DNA from 4 places in the Paenibacillus sp. FSL R5-0744 genome. Region 2 is predicted to be linked to each of the others. Evidence: riboswitches for the same ligand, from Rfam matches in the RefSeq annotation. Region 2 holds a riboswitch; each other region holds the start of a gene.

Region 1 (4,393 bases), 1.6 Mb from region 2:
AACCAGTTTGTTAGCTGTGATATCTTGTTTTGTTTTTTTGAGCGAATCGGCTTGGGCTTTACCCCGGCCTTCCGCCAGTGCTTCAGCGAAGTTCGCAAACAGCACTGTAAATAGCAGAATGAACAACACTGTGATATTGAAGCCTATCGATTGCTCTGCATTAAAATATCCAGGAGCCAGCACCATGAGGAGGACAATGATCGTACCGACCTCTACCACGAACATGACGGGATTTTTGATTAGCGTTACTGGGTTAAGCTTTATAAAACTATCCTTTACAGCGCTAAGGAGTATGGGTCCCGTCAGCAACTTTTTTCTTTTTACAGTACTCATCTTATTCTCCCTCTTCCTACCGTAAGGTTAGATATTCTGCAATGGGGCCGAGTACAATGACCGGCAGGAACGTCAACGCACCGATAATCACTACTGTACCAATCAGAATTCCCGTAAACAGTCCATTGTCTGTGCGGAACGTGCCAATCGTCTCAGGAACCGGCTTCTTCTTAAGCAGAGAACCTGCTACCGCCAGCATTGCAATGATAGAGACATAACGACCTAGCAACATGACAATCCCGGTTGTGACATTCCAAAAAGTTGTATTGTCTGCAAGCCCTTCAAATCCTGAACCATTGTTCGCGGCAGAAGAGACATATTCATATAACACTTGGCTGAGTCCATGGAATCCAGTGTTCGTAATCGCCCCTTGCCCCAAATCGGTCAGGAACGCAGCTGCGGTTGGCACAAGGATAATGAACGGATGCACAAGGATCGCTATGGCAATCAGCTTCATCTCCTTGGCCTCTATTTTCCGTCCGAGGAACTCCGGTGTCCTGCCGACCATGAGACCGCACAGGAAGACACCCAGAATCGCATACATCAGCATATTGATCAGTCCGACACCTTTACCACCGAAGACATTGTTGAGCATCATCAGTGCAAGAGGCGTAATACCTCCCAGCGGCGTCAGCGTATCATGCATATTGTTAACACTACCTGTCGTAGCTGCGGTTGTTACTGAAGTAAACAAGGAAGACTGCGGTATGCCGAAGCGCACCTCTTTACCTTCCATACTACCTTGTGAAGATTCAATTCCTAGTGCATTGATCGCCGGATTGCCTTTCGATTCAGCATAGAAGTTTAGGCTTAACAGCAGAACAAACAAGGTCATCATTGCGGTAAAAATTACCCAGCCCTGACGTTTGTTCTTGGCAAACAATCCGTACATATAAGGGAGCGAAGCTGGCAGCATCCACATAGAGAGAATCTCTAGCACGTTCGTAAGTGGATTAGGGTTCTCAAAAGGATGCGATGAATTGGCCCCGAAGAAGCCGCCACCATTCGTGCCCAGATGTTTGATCGATTCCAAAGAAGCTACTGGACCGATAGCAATTTGTTGTGTTTGGCCCTCTAGTGTAGTGACTTCAAGTGATGGCTTGAGCGTTTGTGGCACATGTAGTCCTACCAGCACCAATGAAACTAACAAAGCTAGCGGAATGAACACACGAATATGTGCTTTGACGAAATCCTCGAAGAAGTTCCCGACTGATTTCCGTCCCGTGATTCCTCTGACAAAGGCAACCGCAACAGAAAATCCGCTCGCTGCAGATGTGAACATCATCATCGTGATGACAGCCATTTGTGAAAAATACGAAAGCCCCGTCTCCCCGCTATAATGCTGCAGGTTCGTATTGGTCATAAAGCTGATCACTGTATTGAATGAAAGCGTCTGTTCCATATCCGTAATTCCATTCGGGTTTAACGGCAATCCCCGCTGCAATCTAAGAACAATGTAACTGAAAGTAACCAATACGATATTTGTTAACACAAAGCTGAGCGCATACTTCTTCCAAGACATTCCGTCCCGTTTTTTCAGGCCGATCAGCTTATAAATCCCTTTTTCCATGCCTCCAAACCATCGATCCGTACGGTTCGGTTCATTAGAAAATACATAATATAAATACGTGCCCATCGGCTTAACCAGCAAGATAAGAATTACGATTACAGCAACTATTTGCAAAATGCCCATGAATGCCCCTCCTTAAAATTTCTCCGGATGAATCAATGCGTAAACCAGATATACAAACAACAGTAGGGTAACAGCGATTACTAGAATCACAACTTATCCCTCCCTGTATCCTCAACTACACCTGCGCACCAGCGCATAAATCCATAAAACAACCCGTAAATTACAGCTAACGAAGCCACCATATACAGATCCATCATATCTCCCGCACTCCTTCTTTTATCCTTGATGAGGTGATTTATCGATTAGAAAATCAGCATCACCACTATGAGAATAGATTACATAACTTGCACCAAGTCTTTTATAGACCAATCTAGGATTTATTGAGCTTGTGATTACAAAAATCGGCTGTGTCGTCCAAGTGCGGCACATCTGAATGTAGCGGCAGCATAACGTAAAGCTGCTCTCGAACAGATATACCCGTCCTACCGGGAACGGCGGGCGAAACCAAGTATTCTGATGGCGGGTATCAACTAGAACGACTTGTTCAATCCCCATCTCTTCGAGTAGGGCCTTCTCAGGCAAGTTGTTGGTCAATCCGGCCATCTTAATGCCTCTGAATTTTAGAAGCTTAATAAAATGTTCGCCTGCCTTCGTTGGCGCACATACCAGTACATATTCATTCTGATCTGTCATCTCTTATTCTCCTCAAATGCTTTGCTTGTAAGATCAGAGCTTGATCACCCTGATCTTGAAAGAAAAGCTACCGCTAATGATGAATATAACGACCTCTTCGTGAGGTTTTCCATAAATGCTTTGCTTAAAAAAGCACAGCAAAAAGCCACAAAGGATTCTCCTCTGTGGCTCGCTAGCGGTCACATTGCACTCATCCTCTCTCCATACGCTTACGAGGTTAGCTGTCGGATTCGGGCGGTGAGAGTCGCCCTACCTGTATAGATGCGAGCTCACTCGCATCTTCTACAGGATTCACCCCATAACCGGCTTCCGACTCTCACATCGTCTGCCGATTGTTGGTTCCCCCGCTTTCCTTAACGGAAATTAAGCGGATCAAATATTCGATTGTTGTTGAAACAGGAGTAATCATACCCTTATGCAGGAAGAATTGTAAAACCTGATTGATGCCAAAATAATGCAAATTAAAAACTATTTTCGTATCGGATAGCGCTTACTTGATATCCAATCTCTCTATATCTCTTGTTTACTCGAGTTTTAATCCATTAGCGAAAAGCGGGCATACCATGTGATTTTATTCACCACAAATGTAGAAATCTTAAAAAAACGCCTTTATAGGTAAGAAAACAAGAAGTCGAGATTAAGCGAGGAAGAAGCCCGATAACTCGCAATAAATACCTATTTGGTTCCCTTTTCCGTCGTAGTAGGCAGGATTTGGTTTAAATCGCGCTCAAAAGAACACTTTCTGTTTTTACAGAAACACCTTGAAAAGAGTATGATTCGGGTTGAATCTATTTCACGAAATACATTCAACGCTGAGTTCCTGTATTTGCAGGGAACGGGGGAACCATCAGGTCACATGGCCTACTTGGGGTGAATCCGAAGGAGACTGTCCAAGTCTCATATAGGTAGGGCGACTCTCACCGTCCGAATCCGACAGCTAACCTCGTAAGCGTAAAGAGAGAGACCCTTGATCCGCCACGCTTTGGCACAGGTGTGTGTATACCTGTATTCCAAAACCGCAGCAGAGGTCCTCCTCTTGCTGCGGTTTTTGCGTTACCTGAATCTATAGGGTGATAGCATGCTGGACGGGGTGAAAGGAATGAAACACTATTATTGGGGAACTCAGCAAGAGCTACTTGAGCCGATAAGTCTAAATTATGTTTGCTTTGGAGCGTTGTGGTTCGAAGAGGATCATCACAGAACTATTGTCGGCTATGCTTTTGGTCAGAAGCAGATTGAATCACTTCGCCATTTCAGCAGCCCATCTACCTGTGAATACTGTATGGACCGAACAATTATATACGAAATATATAAAAGTATCCGAGAAAAGCAACAGCTGCAGGATTGGTCAGCACACCAACGTTTTCCGTGGCTCACCGCTTTTAAGGAACCGTGGAAAGACATTGCAGTCGGTTGGTACGTAATGAGATCCCGCAACACCTTTCCCTTACATTTATCCGTTATACGCAAACAGAAATTCAGACTATGGCTAGAGCATACCGCAGTCTGTGAGAATGAAGCTGAAATGCTCGCCTGTATAGAGAAGGCTAATGACATTCACCATGTAGATCTTAAGCTTTTGGAAACCTAAGGAGGAAAAAACTGTCATGGACCAGCGAAGACTGTCTCGCATAGAAGTATTCGTCTTTGATTCACCTGAGCCTATTCATTATGGAATGGAGGCTGATCAAGGCAGCCGTTATGGCATCCTGAAACTTACCTGTAAAGGAGGTA
Region 2 (4,393 bases):
GAGGGAACTCGTTGAGAAAAGCTAGTGATTTTACAGAGCCTGCACTAAAGACAGTGTTCGCAGAGGATTTCAAGATTGGCGCAGCCGTCAACCCATTAACTATCCAATCACAGGAGCATTTGCTTGCTTATCATTTCAACAGTATTACCGCTGAGAACGAGATGAAATTTGAAAGTCTGCATCCACTTGAGGACACTTATAACTTTAGGGCAGCAGACCAGCTGGTTGCCTTCTCCAGGGAACATCATATGGCGATGCGCGGACATACCTTGATTTGGCACAACCAGACAACGGACTGGCTGTTTGAGGATAAGGGCGGAGGACCTGTAAGCAAAGAGATTCTGCTTGCACGAGTCAAATCACATATTCAGACCGTTGTAGGACGTTATAAGGATGATATTTATGCTTGGGATGTTGTCAATGAAGTTATAGCCGATGAAGGAGAAGAGCTTCTTCGCCATTCGAAGTGGCTCGACATTGTTGGCCCGGATTTTATCGCCAAAGCGTTTGAATTCGCCAATGAAGCTGACCCTAAGGCATTATTATTCTACAATGACTATAACGAATCCCATCCATTAAAGCGTGACAAAATCTATAAACTGGTGAAGTCTCTATTGGAACAAGGCGTGCCGATCCATGGCGTCGGATTGCAGGCACACTGGAATTTATACGATCCTAGTCTGGATGATATTCGTGCAGCGATCGAAAAATATGCATCGTTAGGACTTCAGCTCCAACTGACAGAGCTGGATGTATCCATGTTCCGTTTCGATGACAGACGAATGGACTTAAAGACAGTACCTGCTGAGCTGCTCGAGCTTCAAGCAGATCGATATGAAGCGATGTTCGCACTGCTGAGAGAATACCGGGACGTGATTAGTTCGGTTACGTTCTGGGGAGCAGCGGATGACTATACCTGGCTGGATGATTTCCCTGTTCGTGGGCGGAAGAACTGGCCGTTCCTATTCGATGAAGGGCATAAGCCGAAGCCAGCTTTCCATCAAATTATCACCTCTGCCACGAAATCATAGAGTGGGCAAGCTGCTCAAATAATGAACTGTGAACCCGTCCTTATATCGATTAAGGGTGGGTTATTTATACGTTGATAGATTAGTAGAATAGATCTCAAAGGGCAGATTAAAGTGAGCGTGACAATTAGAATGATTCTGGAAGATTTAATAGGAGCCATGGAACAGATAGATGGGACTGTGGATACTCTTAAGCCGGGGAATCCGGAAATGGTGATTACAGGGATGGTTACGGCATTTTGCGCTACGCAATATGTTGTGGAACGAACGATTGCTATGAACGCCAATTTGTTAATCACACATGAAGGTGTGTTTTACAGTCATCATGAGACGAACAAGTGGTTAGAGGATGACCCTGTATATCGCGCGAAACGGAGTTTGATTGAGCGTTCTGAACTGGCTATATTTCGTTATCATGATTATTGGCATCGGCATCAACCGGATGGGATCATGGTGGGCTTGCTACGAGAGCTTGAATGGTCAGCCTATGTGGTTGAGCAGCAATCCACTGCTACAATCCTATCGATTCCAGCTATGACGGTAAGTGAAGCGGCGCAGTATATAAAAAGAAAGCTAGGCATCTCCTATGTACGTGCTGCCGGAGACGTATCCCAGATATGCAGACATGTGGGGATATTAGTAGGTTACAGAGGAGGTGGGACGATGGCTATTCCTCTTTTTAATCAGCATAATCTTGATTTAATTATTGCTGGCGAGGGCCCCGAATGGGAAACTCCAGAATATGTGAGGGATGCTGTCCACCAAGGCAGATCAAAAGCACTGATTATGTTAGGACATGCGGAAAGTGAAGCTCCAGGAATGAAATATTTAGCTGAAGTTCTGGCACAGAAATACCCAATGATTCCTACTTATTTTATTGCTGAACAACCGGTCTATCAGCTGGTTTAATTCGTATAAACCGAAATGAAGAATAAATTTGCATATTATGGAGAAAATGATTGGAAACCAGGTCACTGAGAAAGGAGTGTTTCAATGGAAATTCCTTTGGAGGCTGATGAAGTGTTAAGTCGTATCAAAAAGCTTCAAACCGATGGAAGCTCGATCAGCAAAAAACAAGTGAAGCAAAGCGATCCTGATCTTATGCGAAGTGCGCTGTTCTTTTTTCCGAGCTGGGAGCATGCATTGAAAAACGCCGATCTGTTGTAGCCATATGATTGTATAACGAAGCCGAGTGGTTCAGGGATTGATCTCTGATGGCCGCTCGGCTTTTTTTAGATATATTGAGTAAACAAGAGCAAAAGAAAGAGAAAACGAAGTGTATGCTCAATATGAAATGAAAAGCATGGCTTTCAACATTATTTTGCCCACGGCTCAACTTTACAAGAAACCTTACACGGAGTATGATTCATCACATAACTGACAATTACATAAGAAGTCCGCTTAATTTCCGTTAAGGAAAGCGGGGGAACCAACAACTGGGAACCAGTGTAACAATCGGTACTAGTTATGGGGTGAATCCTGTTCCAGGTGCATAAATGCATCCATGCAGGTAGGGCAACTCTCACTGCCCGAATCCGACAGCTAACCTCGTAAGCGTATGGAGAGAGGATGAATGGCGTATTTGATGATGAATAGCCACAGAGAATCCCTCTGTGGTTTTTTGCTGCGTTAAAAAGCAGATATAGTTGTAGAACCTATCTATGAAAGAGGTGTTAACTTTGCCTATTGCTAAACTGAATGGAACTTCGCTCTATTACGAAATCAATGGAACAGGGGCTCCGGTTGTGTTTATCCATGGACATGGATTAACACATAGTATGTTCAAGCCACAATTGGAGTATTTTTCTGATAAATATAAAGTGATTCTGTGTGATTTACGGGGGAATGGCAAATCAGGTGAATTACTGCAGGCCCCAAACGAGATTATTGAAACCCAATGTCTAGATATAATAATGCTATTGAATGATTTGGGTATTCGTGAGGCTGTTTTTGTTGGGAGTGCCTATGGGGGGCTCGTCGTTCAGCATATTGCGAAACAATATCCAGAGCGAGTAAAAGCGATTGTTGTCGCGGATAGCTTTTGTAGAAGTCAGGCGTCAACGATAATCGGTAAAATCCAGCTTATGGCTGCTTATTGTAGTTGGTTAATGTATTACGCTCCAAGTGAGCTTGTACTGCCTTCGATTCGTATGATGTACCGGGAACGCTGGAATCTGGCTTATAACGAGATTAGAAGAGGACTTCTCGATAAACGTCCACGGGAATTGTATCGGCAAAGGCTGGCTACGAGCCATGTGGATTACACTAGATGCTTAAAGTCTTTTAAGCGTCCCGCCTTATGTATTGTAGGTGACTTTAGTGAATTTGGAGTTAATTGTATGAAGGATATGGTGTCTCAGCTGCCACATGCTCAGTTAGTGATCATCCCTAACGCATTAGATCCTAGTAATCTGTGTCAGCCGGAGAAATTTAATGCTATACTTCAGCGGTTTTTGGAGAAACAGCAGGAAACTCAGCAGATTAGTTGATCTTAGTGGTAAGTGAGAAATGAGGGGCGTCCCATAGCCGGGGAGTATGTACTGGCTCCGGGGCGTTCTTCTGTATGTCTGTATTTTGTACAATGCTGTCTACTGATGTAAGATTAAAGATATTCGATATTAACTATCTAAAGGAGCTGAGTCATGATGTCTCAAGCCGAAACCATAAAATTGACCTCATTATCTTCAAAAGGGGGCTGCGGCTGCAAAATCGGTCCCGCCGATCTCATGCAGGTTATTCGCAGTCTACCACCAACCGTTCCTAATCCGGATCTACTTGTAGGTCTGGATACCAGTGATGACGCTGGGGTATATCGATTAAGTGATGATCTAGCGTTAGTGCAAACTGTTGATTTTTTCACGCCGATCGTGGACGATCCTTATTCCTTTGGGCAAATTGCAGCAGCTAATGCGTTAAGTGATATTTATGCTATGGGCGGTAAGCCGCTTACAGTGCTTAATATTGTGGCCTTCCCTATTTCTGTTTTGGACAAAAGCATTCTCGGTGACATTTTGCGCGGTGCAGCAGATAAAGTGCAGGAAGCAGGAGCAACGCTTGTGGGCGGACATTCCATCGACGATAAAGAGCCTAAATTTGGATTGGCCGTTACGGGCCTTGTGCATCCGGACAAAGTAAGAACGAATGCAGGTTCGCAGGCAGGAGACAAGCTGATTTTGACTAAACCTATCGGTGTGGGCATCTTAACGACTTCTATTAAAAAGGGTCAGCTATCCCCAGAAGAAACTACACGCCTTACGACAGTCATGTCTACATTGAATAAAAAAGCGGCTGAAATCATGGAGCCCTATGATGTACATGCTTGTACAGATGTTACCGGATTCGGGTTGCTTGGACATGCCTCGGAA
Region 3 (4,393 bases), 110 kb from region 2:
CCATGAAGGATCGAGATCGCCTTGGCTACTACTTGCTTGACTCCAATCTCTTTTAACAAAATCGCCGCCAGAATACTTCGTTCCATATTGTCGCCAATCGCAACAATCCCACAGTCAAAGTTCCGTACGCCAAGCGAGCGCATAATTCCTTCATCTGTAGCATCAGCCACTACCGCATGCGTCAGGTGATCGCTCATTTCCTCCACACGCTCCTCATGGTGATCAATGCCGAGCACCTCGTAGCCCATTTCCATCAGCTCAAGTGCAAGGCTTGAGCCAAAGCGGCCTAAACCGATTACTACAAATTGCTGTGCTTTCATTTCGGATTAACTCCTATCCAATAATTATTTTACCTTCTGGGTGCTTATACAATGGTTTACCCTGTTTAGGTCCAAGCGCATACACTAATGTTAATGGACCTAGCCGACCTGCAAACATGGTCAGACAGATCAGAATCTTGCCGAAGATAGACAGTTCAGGTGTCAGCCCCATGGTTAGTCCCACCGTGGCAAAAGCTGAGGTCGTCTCAAATAATATCGCTAAGAAATTACTATCCTCTGTTGTGGACAGTAACATCGACACCGTGAGGACCAATAGCAAAGCGAGTAATGTTAACGTCAACGCTTTATAGATACGCTCCTGCGCCAATCGGTAACGGAACAGTACAACATCTTCACGTCCGCGCAGCATCGCGATTACTGCACCAATCATAATCGTAAAGGTTGTAGTCTTGACCCCGCCACCTGTTGATCCTGGAGATGCACCAATAAACATAAGAATAACCATAAAGAACTGTGAGGCTTGCCGCAGTCCGGCAATATCCACCGTATTGGCGCCAGCGGTTCGGGGCGATACCGACTGAAAGAATGCCGATAATATTTTGCCGCCGAAATTTAAATTCCCCAGTGTGCGCTGATTCGTAAATTCAAATATAAAAATAACCAAAGCGCCGATAAGAATAAGCCCTGCAGTGGTGGAGAGTACAACTTTGCTATGCAAAGATAATTTACGTTTGACACGAAACTCCACCAGATCCGACATGACAATAAAACCAATACCGCCAGAGACAATCAGAAACATCACCACGATGTTCACTAGCGGGTCATATACATAATCGGTTAAACTCCGGAAATCCCCGAAAATATCAAATCCAGCATTATTAAACATAGACACCGCATGAAATATTCCAAAATAAATGGCCTTTCCCAGTGGCATATCAAACGCCCAGCGTAAGGACAGAAGCACCGCTGCACAGCCTTCGATGACCAAGGAATAAATAAGTACTCTCCGGATCAGTCGAACAATCCCCTCCATTGAGCCTTGGTTCATTGCTTCCTGAAGGATCAGTCTGTCCCGCAAGGAAATTTTGCGTTTCATCATCATGGCAAATAAGGTCGCCATTGTCATAAACCCTAAGCCGCCCACCTGGATAAGCACCATAATTACGGTTTTCCCAAAAATGGTGAATGTCGTCCCGGTGTCCAGCACCACAAGTCCCGTCACACAGGTGGCCGATGTTGCAGTAAACAACGCATCAATAAAACTAACAGCATTCCCGCTGGTACTCGAAATGGGAAGCATTAGCAGCAAGGCTCCAATCAGAATGATCGATGCAAAACCAAGCACCATAATCTGAGGCGGAGAGAGCTTCAGGAACTTTGATTCAGAAACCCTGCGAAACTGTGAAGCCACTACGCTCACCCTCTTATCAAAATTTAAAGAATTCCAACAAAAAAAGCACTGGAAAACCAATGCTACCCTTGGTTCCTGCAGTAAATTAGCCTACGAGGTTAGCTGACGGATTCGGACTGTGCAGGCTGCCCTATTCGTTCCTAGAACGAAATTCACCCCTGATGAATAAAGACAACGCCTATGGCGTATACTCATCTTTTCATTACTTCTTATGGTTCCCCCGTTTTCACCTGAAATTCGGCTATATACAATTGCATACAAATTATATATGTTATTTCGATAAATCACAAAGACACTATTAATGGTGATTCATATGAAAAATGCGGTTTGGAGAGGATGTACCACTAAGAGTGCCTTTTCTCATCACTTTTCCGTGTTTTCCCTGCAATTGCATCGATTTTCATGAAAAATGAAGAAAGAATCACCTTAAATTCATGGTATATATTCAGTTACCTATTCTATAATATCTCTATTACCCATAAAAAGAATATACGATGATTTTTGTAACTATCATGGCACTAATACTATAATGGAACATAACATTGTCAGTTTACAAGGAGGCGTTACATGAATCCCGTTGGCCAGCCCTTACAGCAACGTGCCCTCTCCAAGAGGCTCATCATCTCGGGCATTATCGGTCTTATTCTATTTATTATGTTTCAAATTGCTCCCTCGGTGCTAAATAGCCCTGCCGGGGAAGATACTACTGTCATCAGTAAGGCGGAAGCCCGCGACAAAGCCATATCATTCGCAGAACAAAAGCTGAACTACACCAAAGCACCAACCGATCAGTGGAATGTACTGTACGATACGGACTCTTCCTTTTATGGTTATATGTCCCGCGAGAAGCTTTTGGAGGACTATACAAAAAAGAAATTGGATCAACGATATCCTTTTGACATCTTTCGTGTAACACTTAGTCCTTCAGCGGAACAAGAGCCACTGATCTCTGTTGACCTCAATATGTATACTGGTGGAGTTGTCGCTTTCACACAAGGTGCAGAAGGATCAGGTACCGGATTACCAAACAATGTATCCACCAGTGCAAAAGAAGAGGACAAGGGTACTACCTTATCACTTGCACAAAAAGAAAATCTTGCCCGTCCCTGGCTTCAGGAATGGGATGTAAATGCCGCCAAGCTGCAAATTGAATCGAATACGGGAAACTACGGGCTCGTGTATACAGATCGTTCCGTTCAGATCGGCGAATCCTTACTACACTATTATTTCGATTTCACTGGCGAACAGGTATCCAGCTTTAAAGCAGGATTCACCGCTCCAGCCTGGCATACCTCCTATGTAAAGGACCAGACCTCTCTCGCGGAAAAGTTTACTTTATTCGGCTACGGTTTGCCTACTTTAGCTTTAGGAATTCTGGCACTCATCTACAGCATACTTAGAAGAGAACATACCTCCTTTAAGCGTGGAATATTCCTAAGCTCAGCTTATTTTGTAATCATGATGATCAGCACCTATAATATGCTCCCTGAATCCTCAGGCGAAGGACTCGAGGCTCAGATAACTTCCGTCATAATGTTCATCATTTATGCCTTATATAGCCTCCTAATGTCCTCCCTGCTCTATTTTTCTTTAGTTGGAGGGGACGGCCTATGGAAAAAAGAAGAGGGGATGAACCCATGGCCTCGTGCTAAAGAGCCTGGCTATGGAAAATATGTTCTGGATAGTATCCGGGCTGGATACGTCTGGGCATTCGTGCTGCTAGGGGTGCAGACCCTTATGTTCATTGTATTATCACTTACCTTGCAGAACTGGTCCACTACTGACGCTACTCAATCTCCTTACAACATGAGATATGCTTGGCTGCTGCCCATCGTTGCATGGCTCGCTGGTTTATCCGAGGAAGCCATTTATCGTTTTTTCGGAATTCCTATGTTGAAAAAAGTATTCCGAAGCACGTTCATTGCTTGCCTGATCACCACGCTGGTTTGGGCGTTTGGCCATACGCTGTATCCGATCTACCCCATCAGTTCCCGTCCTATTGAGCTGACCGTGATTGGTTTGCTCTTTAGCTATATTTTCCTTCGTTACGGATTTATTGCCGTCATGTTCAGTCACGTCGTGTTTGACAGCATTCTGATGGGCGCTACGCTGATCTTTATGAAGGAAAGCGTGAATGTAGGGGCTGGTATCTTCGCGATTATAATGCCGTTCATAGTCGCCTACATCGTCTATCGGTTTAATCCACCGCAGAAATCAGAACCTAAGCCGGTTGAACCTACATCTGTAATTTAAAGAAGTAACGGGTGGATAACCTATAATAAAAAAAGGTGTCACAGCAGAAAACTGCTGTGACACCTTTTTTATATTAACGTATACATCATTCCAGTATTTCGAATGCCTATGTCGCTGGCTCTTCATCCTTGAGCGCCTCAAGAATTTGACTAGCCAGCTTTTCGCCAATAGAAAGTGATATAAAATCCTCTATGGAGGCTTCTTTAATTTTCTTTAGTGATCCGAAATGCTTAAGCAGCGCCTTGCGCCGCTTCTCGCCTATACCTGGTATGGAGTCCAGTTTAGAAGTAACCATGGACTTCCCACGTTGTTCACGGTGGAAGGTGATGGCGAATCTATGCACCTCATCCTGAATCCGTTGCAACAGATAAAATTCCTGACTATCCCGAGCCAAAGCGACAGGTTCTGGCGGATCTCCAACCAAAAGCTGAGCCGTCTTATGCTTATC
Region 4 (4,393 bases), 1.1 Mb from region 2:
GTAGGCACTAAGGCAATGAACAGCATCATGTCCACTTACGCACGTAAATTCCGTTTCCAGCACCCCACTACGTCTGATTTTCAAAAAGTCATTGAGAAGGTAACCAAAAAATCATGGCAGCCTTATTTCGAAGATTATATTTATGGTGGTGGTGCTCCTGATTTCTCAGTAGATACGATTACGATTAAAAAGAATGGCAACAGCGATGCTCAGAGCTATGAATCCATAGTAAAGATTACAAACAAAGGGAGCCATTACATTGACGTTCCCATTAAATTCACATTCGCCGATGGCTCTGCTACAGAGCGGGTCTGGAGCGGTGAAGGAGCAGAGACTACCTTCCAATTGTTAAGCGATAAGCTTCTTCTCTCTGCTGAGGTTGATCCTGAGCATACCATTCTGTTAGAAAACAAACATCTTAATAACTTCAGACTGGCGGAAATAGAGCCCAAAACGCTCTCCCGCTGGACATTAAGTGTAACTAAACTAGTTGAAACCGTGCTCGGAACTCTTGTCTGGTGAGGTGAATGATTGTGAGAACATCGATAACCCGCGGCTGGCAAAGCATGAAGGAGCAATTTTATATTCTGATTCTGCTCTTCATCTACCGACTGCTCTGGGGCTACTTTATGTACGGCTTCATCCGGTCTGCTATCGTTCCAATTCTACTACGTTATCCAGATAAAGACGCTGGAGGCAGCGGAATGGGCAGACTACTCTATTATGTCGAAGGGCAGTTCAGCTTAAACACAGATCCTGCGATACGTACTTGGTTATGGATGTTCCTAGGGCTTGTTGTCTTACGACTGCTACTCTCCCCCTTCATAAGGGCAGGATTACTGCATGAACTCCATCAGGAGCGAAAAGGAGAGCGTGGCCTGTTCTTTTTTCCAGGTATGAAGCTTTATGGATTTCCAGTGTTTATCTTCAGTCTAATCGAATGGGTGCTGGCTCTACTTCCGTTATACTGGCTTGCTCCAAAAATGTACGGGCTATTCTTGTCCTCCTTTCTGAACTACTCTTTGTTACTTCATCTAGTTCCATACGTATTGGCATGGCTTATATACATCTTTATCGTGCGCCTGTTCCTTCTATATATGCAGTTTGGTTATACCAGCGGCACGGGGATGTTCTCCTCCTTATTCATTTGCTTGAAGTCGCTGATTCCGGCAATAGGAATTTCAATCATACTTGGTGCAGCAGGCCTGATCCTTTTGCTAGTGTGCGGACTAACGGGTATCTTCTGTCCTGGCCTACCAGCACTTCTTATTCGTCAACTTTCATCACTGCCCTCAACACTCTTCAAAATGTGGGGAATTTCAGCTCAATATCATCTATGGCAAAGTAAAGCATTTCCACAATAATTTGAAGCATTACAGAACATAATATAAGAGTCCCGGTTCCTGAATCAGGAGCTGGGACTCTTTCGCGTTATAGACAAATTATGAGGATTTGCAAAATCGTAAAGACTTTGTTACAATAAGTCCTGTTCCATTGGTAACAAGTTTGTAATCATTTGAAACGATTTCTACATAACTTCATGTATTTGTCGTAGTCATGTCGATAAGTCACTATCTGGTGCATAAAACGCCGAATTCCTTGCACCGGGAAGTGGGGGAACCATATTTTGGGTGAATTGATCTCGCTTTGCAGTGATCATAGGGGAACCTTCTACCGAATCCTTAAGCTAACCTCACAGGCATTGGAAGGGGTACAATTTTTTTGAAGAATTTAAGAAAAGCATGCGTCGCTGCGGCGCTAGGACTTGTGATGGCGTTCTCTATTGGTGGAGGAAGTGCCTTTGCAGATTCTAAGATGGACAGTGTTATTTCAAAGACAATTGGAGTTGCCTATAAAACCGGAGGCACTAGCACTGCCGGGTTTGACTGTTCTGGATTTACTACGTATGTATTCAAGAAGGTGGGTCTTTCTTTGCCCCGTACTTCAAAAGCTCAATATAATGTCGGAACTCCTGTAGCCAAAAGTAAATTACGTTCAGGTGACCTAGTTTTCTTTAACACATTGGGCAACGGCGTATCCCATGTCGGCATTTATGTTGGAAACGGAAAATTCGCACAATCATCATCTTCATATGGCGTGACCATCACTTCACTTAGCCAGTCCTACTGGGCCAATCGCTACGTTGGTGCTAAAAGAGTAATGAGTACTTCCTCATATCAAGCTATAGCCTACGATTAATACTTCCCCACAACTATAACCTCACAATTACATTATATAGACCTGGGTTTGATTATTGACTTAATCGAATCCAGGTTTTCTTTTGCCTTATTATATTCTTTACACCTCTAGAACGGACTTTAAACACTTTTATTTGATAAAAATTTCAATAAATATAAAAATTAGTTTAATATTATCGCTTACATATGCATTTTGTCTTTAAAAAAACGAATTTTTCTGCATGATTATGTTAAAAACGATTGCCAAGCGGCACTCTGTTTGTTACAATAACTGCAGTAAGATTTTAGTAACATTTTTGTAATCATTAAGTTGTTATTTACAAAGGTTTTGTCATGTATTGATTACAAGCTATTCCTAATCAACAGTATCAGCCGAGTTTCCTAACTATTAGGAAAACGGGGGAACCAACTTTGGGTGAATTGACCTCCATTTTTAGAGGGGTCATAGGGGACCTTCAACCGAACCCTTAAGCTAACCTCGTAGGCATCCGGAAGGGGTATAAACTTTTGAAGAAGAAGCTAGCAGCAGCAGTACTTAGCTTTTCCATTATTTTCACCATCGGAGCAGGAAGCGCTTTCGCGGATTCCAAAATGGATAAAGTGATCGACAAGACCATCGGAACTAAGTACGTATCCGGCGGCATCTCCACAAATGGATTTGATTGCTCCGGATTTACAATGTATGTATTTGATAAAATTGGTATAAACCTACCACACCAATCAGGTTCCCAGTATCAAATGGGTACTGCTATCTCCCAAGATGATTTAAGATCTGGAGATCTTGTATTCTTCAATACAAGTGGTAAGGGTGTCTCCCATGTCGGTATTTATGTCGGTGAAGGCAAGTTTGCACACGCATCTTCCTCACGCGGTGTAACGATTAGCTCCCTGAGTGATAGCTACTACGTGAAACGCTACATCGGTGCTAAACGAATTATGAGCACGGATGCTTATCATTCTGTTGCTTCTGAGACAGAAGATAATGATGATGTTCAATAAGTAAATCGTACATAGGCTCTTTTCCAAGATGTTGATTCTTGGGGAAGAGCTTGTTTTTTGTCTTATTTAGTATTTACCCCTCTCAGAATTTGTAAAACAATAATCCTCATAAATTTCTGAGTCGACCATGCCTCTTTTTGTATATAATTAGTTACAAGCATAAACGCCTTCGATGTCCTTATAAGGACCATAAGTATTTTAAGCTACAAATATAAGACATTTAAAGTTCCCCCGTGAAAGGAGGTCCTTGACCTTATGATAAATCCCTCTGTTACTTTTCATGTAGCGCCTATGGAGACCAGTCACGCGGAAGAGGTTTGCAACTGGGATTACACTGCCCCTTATAATATTTACGGCTGGATGCCGTGGGAGCAAATGCAGGCTCTTGGAATCGAGTTCGGTGACCCGCAGCTACGGAATGAGCAATATGTCTCCATACTAAATGGGCAAGGGATTTTGTGTGGATTCGCGCAGTTGTTTCCAATGGAAGGTGTTGTTCGCTTGGGGATTGGTATGCGCCCTGATCTATGCGGTCAAGGTCTAGGGAAAATATTCATGGATGCAATCGTGCAAGCAGCCTTAATTCGTTATCCTGAGCGTGAGATTGATCTAGAGGTATTGACCTGGAACCAGCGGGCGATCCGAACTTACCAAAAGTGTGGATTTACGATTACCGATACGTATGAGCGCCTAACCCCCACAGGAAACAAACCTTTTTATTGCATGGTCTATGATAAATAATATTAAATTCCATATTTTTCAATGATTTGATGGCATTATCGTTCATTTTTTTGTCACAAACCCTATGATAACGCTTCACCTTGAGCTATAATGTAGGGAGCAGCTTACATAGAAGGGACGAACTGGGATGCAGAAATGGATCATGAGCGGTTTGTTTTTTGCCGCCTGTGCCTTTGCGGTAGTACTTATGTTTACACTTCCAGGTAAAGAAGAGGTAGCTGAACAGAATAAACCGACGATGCCGGAAGTCCAATTGGATGCGGCAAAGGCCGAAGCAACCGTGAAAGCCAGCTGTATCACCTGTCACGGCGATCAGCTTCAAGGTGGAGTTGGACCCAGTCTTCAAAATGAAGGCGGTCAGCATGATGCTGAAGAAATCTACAGTATCGTCACTAAAGGACGCGGTCAAATGCCTTCCTTTAAAGAAAAGCTAGCCCCTGAGGAGATTGCAAACG

The links. A riboswitch is a leader RNA that binds a small molecule or an ion and turns the genes downstream of it on or off. The one in region 2 is predicted to bind cyclic di-AMP.
Region 1: another riboswitch for cyclic di-AMP. It lies ahead of MKY19_RS02660 (hypothetical protein); the one in region 2 lies ahead of MKY19_RS25830 (alpha/beta hydrolase).
Region 3: another riboswitch for cyclic di-AMP. It lies ahead of MKY19_RS25380 (TrkH family potassium uptake protein); the one in region 2 lies ahead of MKY19_RS25830 (alpha/beta hydrolase).
Region 4: another riboswitch for cyclic di-AMP. It lies ahead of MKY19_RS00545 (C40 family peptidase); the one in region 2 lies ahead of MKY19_RS25830 (alpha/beta hydrolase).

What each region holds. Positions count from the first base shown of each region.
Region 1 is NZ_CP150228.1:587,106-591,498, reverse strand. It holds gene kdpB (potassium-transporting ATPase subunit KdpB) at 1-333, opposite strand, end outside; gene kdpA (potassium-transporting ATPase subunit KdpA) at 350-2,026, opposite strand; gene MKY19_RS02660 (hypothetical protein) at 2,243-2,659, opposite strand; cyclic di-AMP (ydaO/yuaA leader) riboswitch at 2,850-3,039, opposite strand; cyclic di-AMP (ydaO/yuaA leader) riboswitch at 3,460-3,625, shown strand; gene MKY19_RS02655 (hypothetical protein) at 3,759-4,250, shown strand; gene MKY19_RS02650 (hypothetical protein) at 4,267-4,393, shown strand, end outside.
Region 2 is NZ_CP150228.1:5,861,507-5,865,899, reverse strand. It holds gene MKY19_RS25845 (endo-1,4-beta-xylanase) at 12-1,031, shown strand; gene MKY19_RS25840 (Nif3-like dinuclear metal center hexameric protein) at 1,143-1,937, shown strand; gene MKY19_RS25835 (hypothetical protein) at 2,022-2,195, shown strand; cyclic di-AMP (ydaO/yuaA leader) riboswitch at 2,417-2,601, shown strand; gene MKY19_RS25830 (alpha/beta hydrolase) at 2,708-3,517, shown strand; gene selD (selenide, water dikinase SelD) at 3,674-4,393, shown strand, end outside.
Region 3 is NZ_CP150228.1:5,749,333-5,753,725, forward strand. It holds gene MKY19_RS25375 (TrkA family potassium uptake protein) at 1-320, opposite strand, end outside; gene MKY19_RS25380 (TrkH family potassium uptake protein) at 334-1,629, opposite strand; cyclic di-AMP (ydaO/yuaA leader) riboswitch at 1,766-1,945, opposite strand; gene MKY19_RS25385 (CPBP family intramembrane glutamic endopeptidase) at 2,260-3,945, shown strand; gene uvrC (excinuclease ABC subunit UvrC) at 4,052-4,393, opposite strand, start outside.
Region 4 is NZ_CP150228.1:112,583-116,975, reverse strand. It holds gene MKY19_RS00555 (M1 family metallopeptidase) at 1-522, shown strand, start outside; gene MKY19_RS00550 (hypothetical protein) at 534-1,364, shown strand; cyclic di-AMP (ydaO/yuaA leader) riboswitch at 1,579-1,717, shown strand; gene MKY19_RS00545 (C40 family peptidase) at 1,771-2,199, shown strand; cyclic di-AMP (ydaO/yuaA leader) riboswitch at 2,559-2,700, shown strand; gene MKY19_RS00540 (C40 family peptidase) at 2,706-3,197, shown strand; gene MKY19_RS00535 (GNAT family N-acetyltransferase) at 3,453-3,938, shown strand; gene MKY19_RS00530 (cytochrome c) at 4,066-4,393, shown strand, end outside.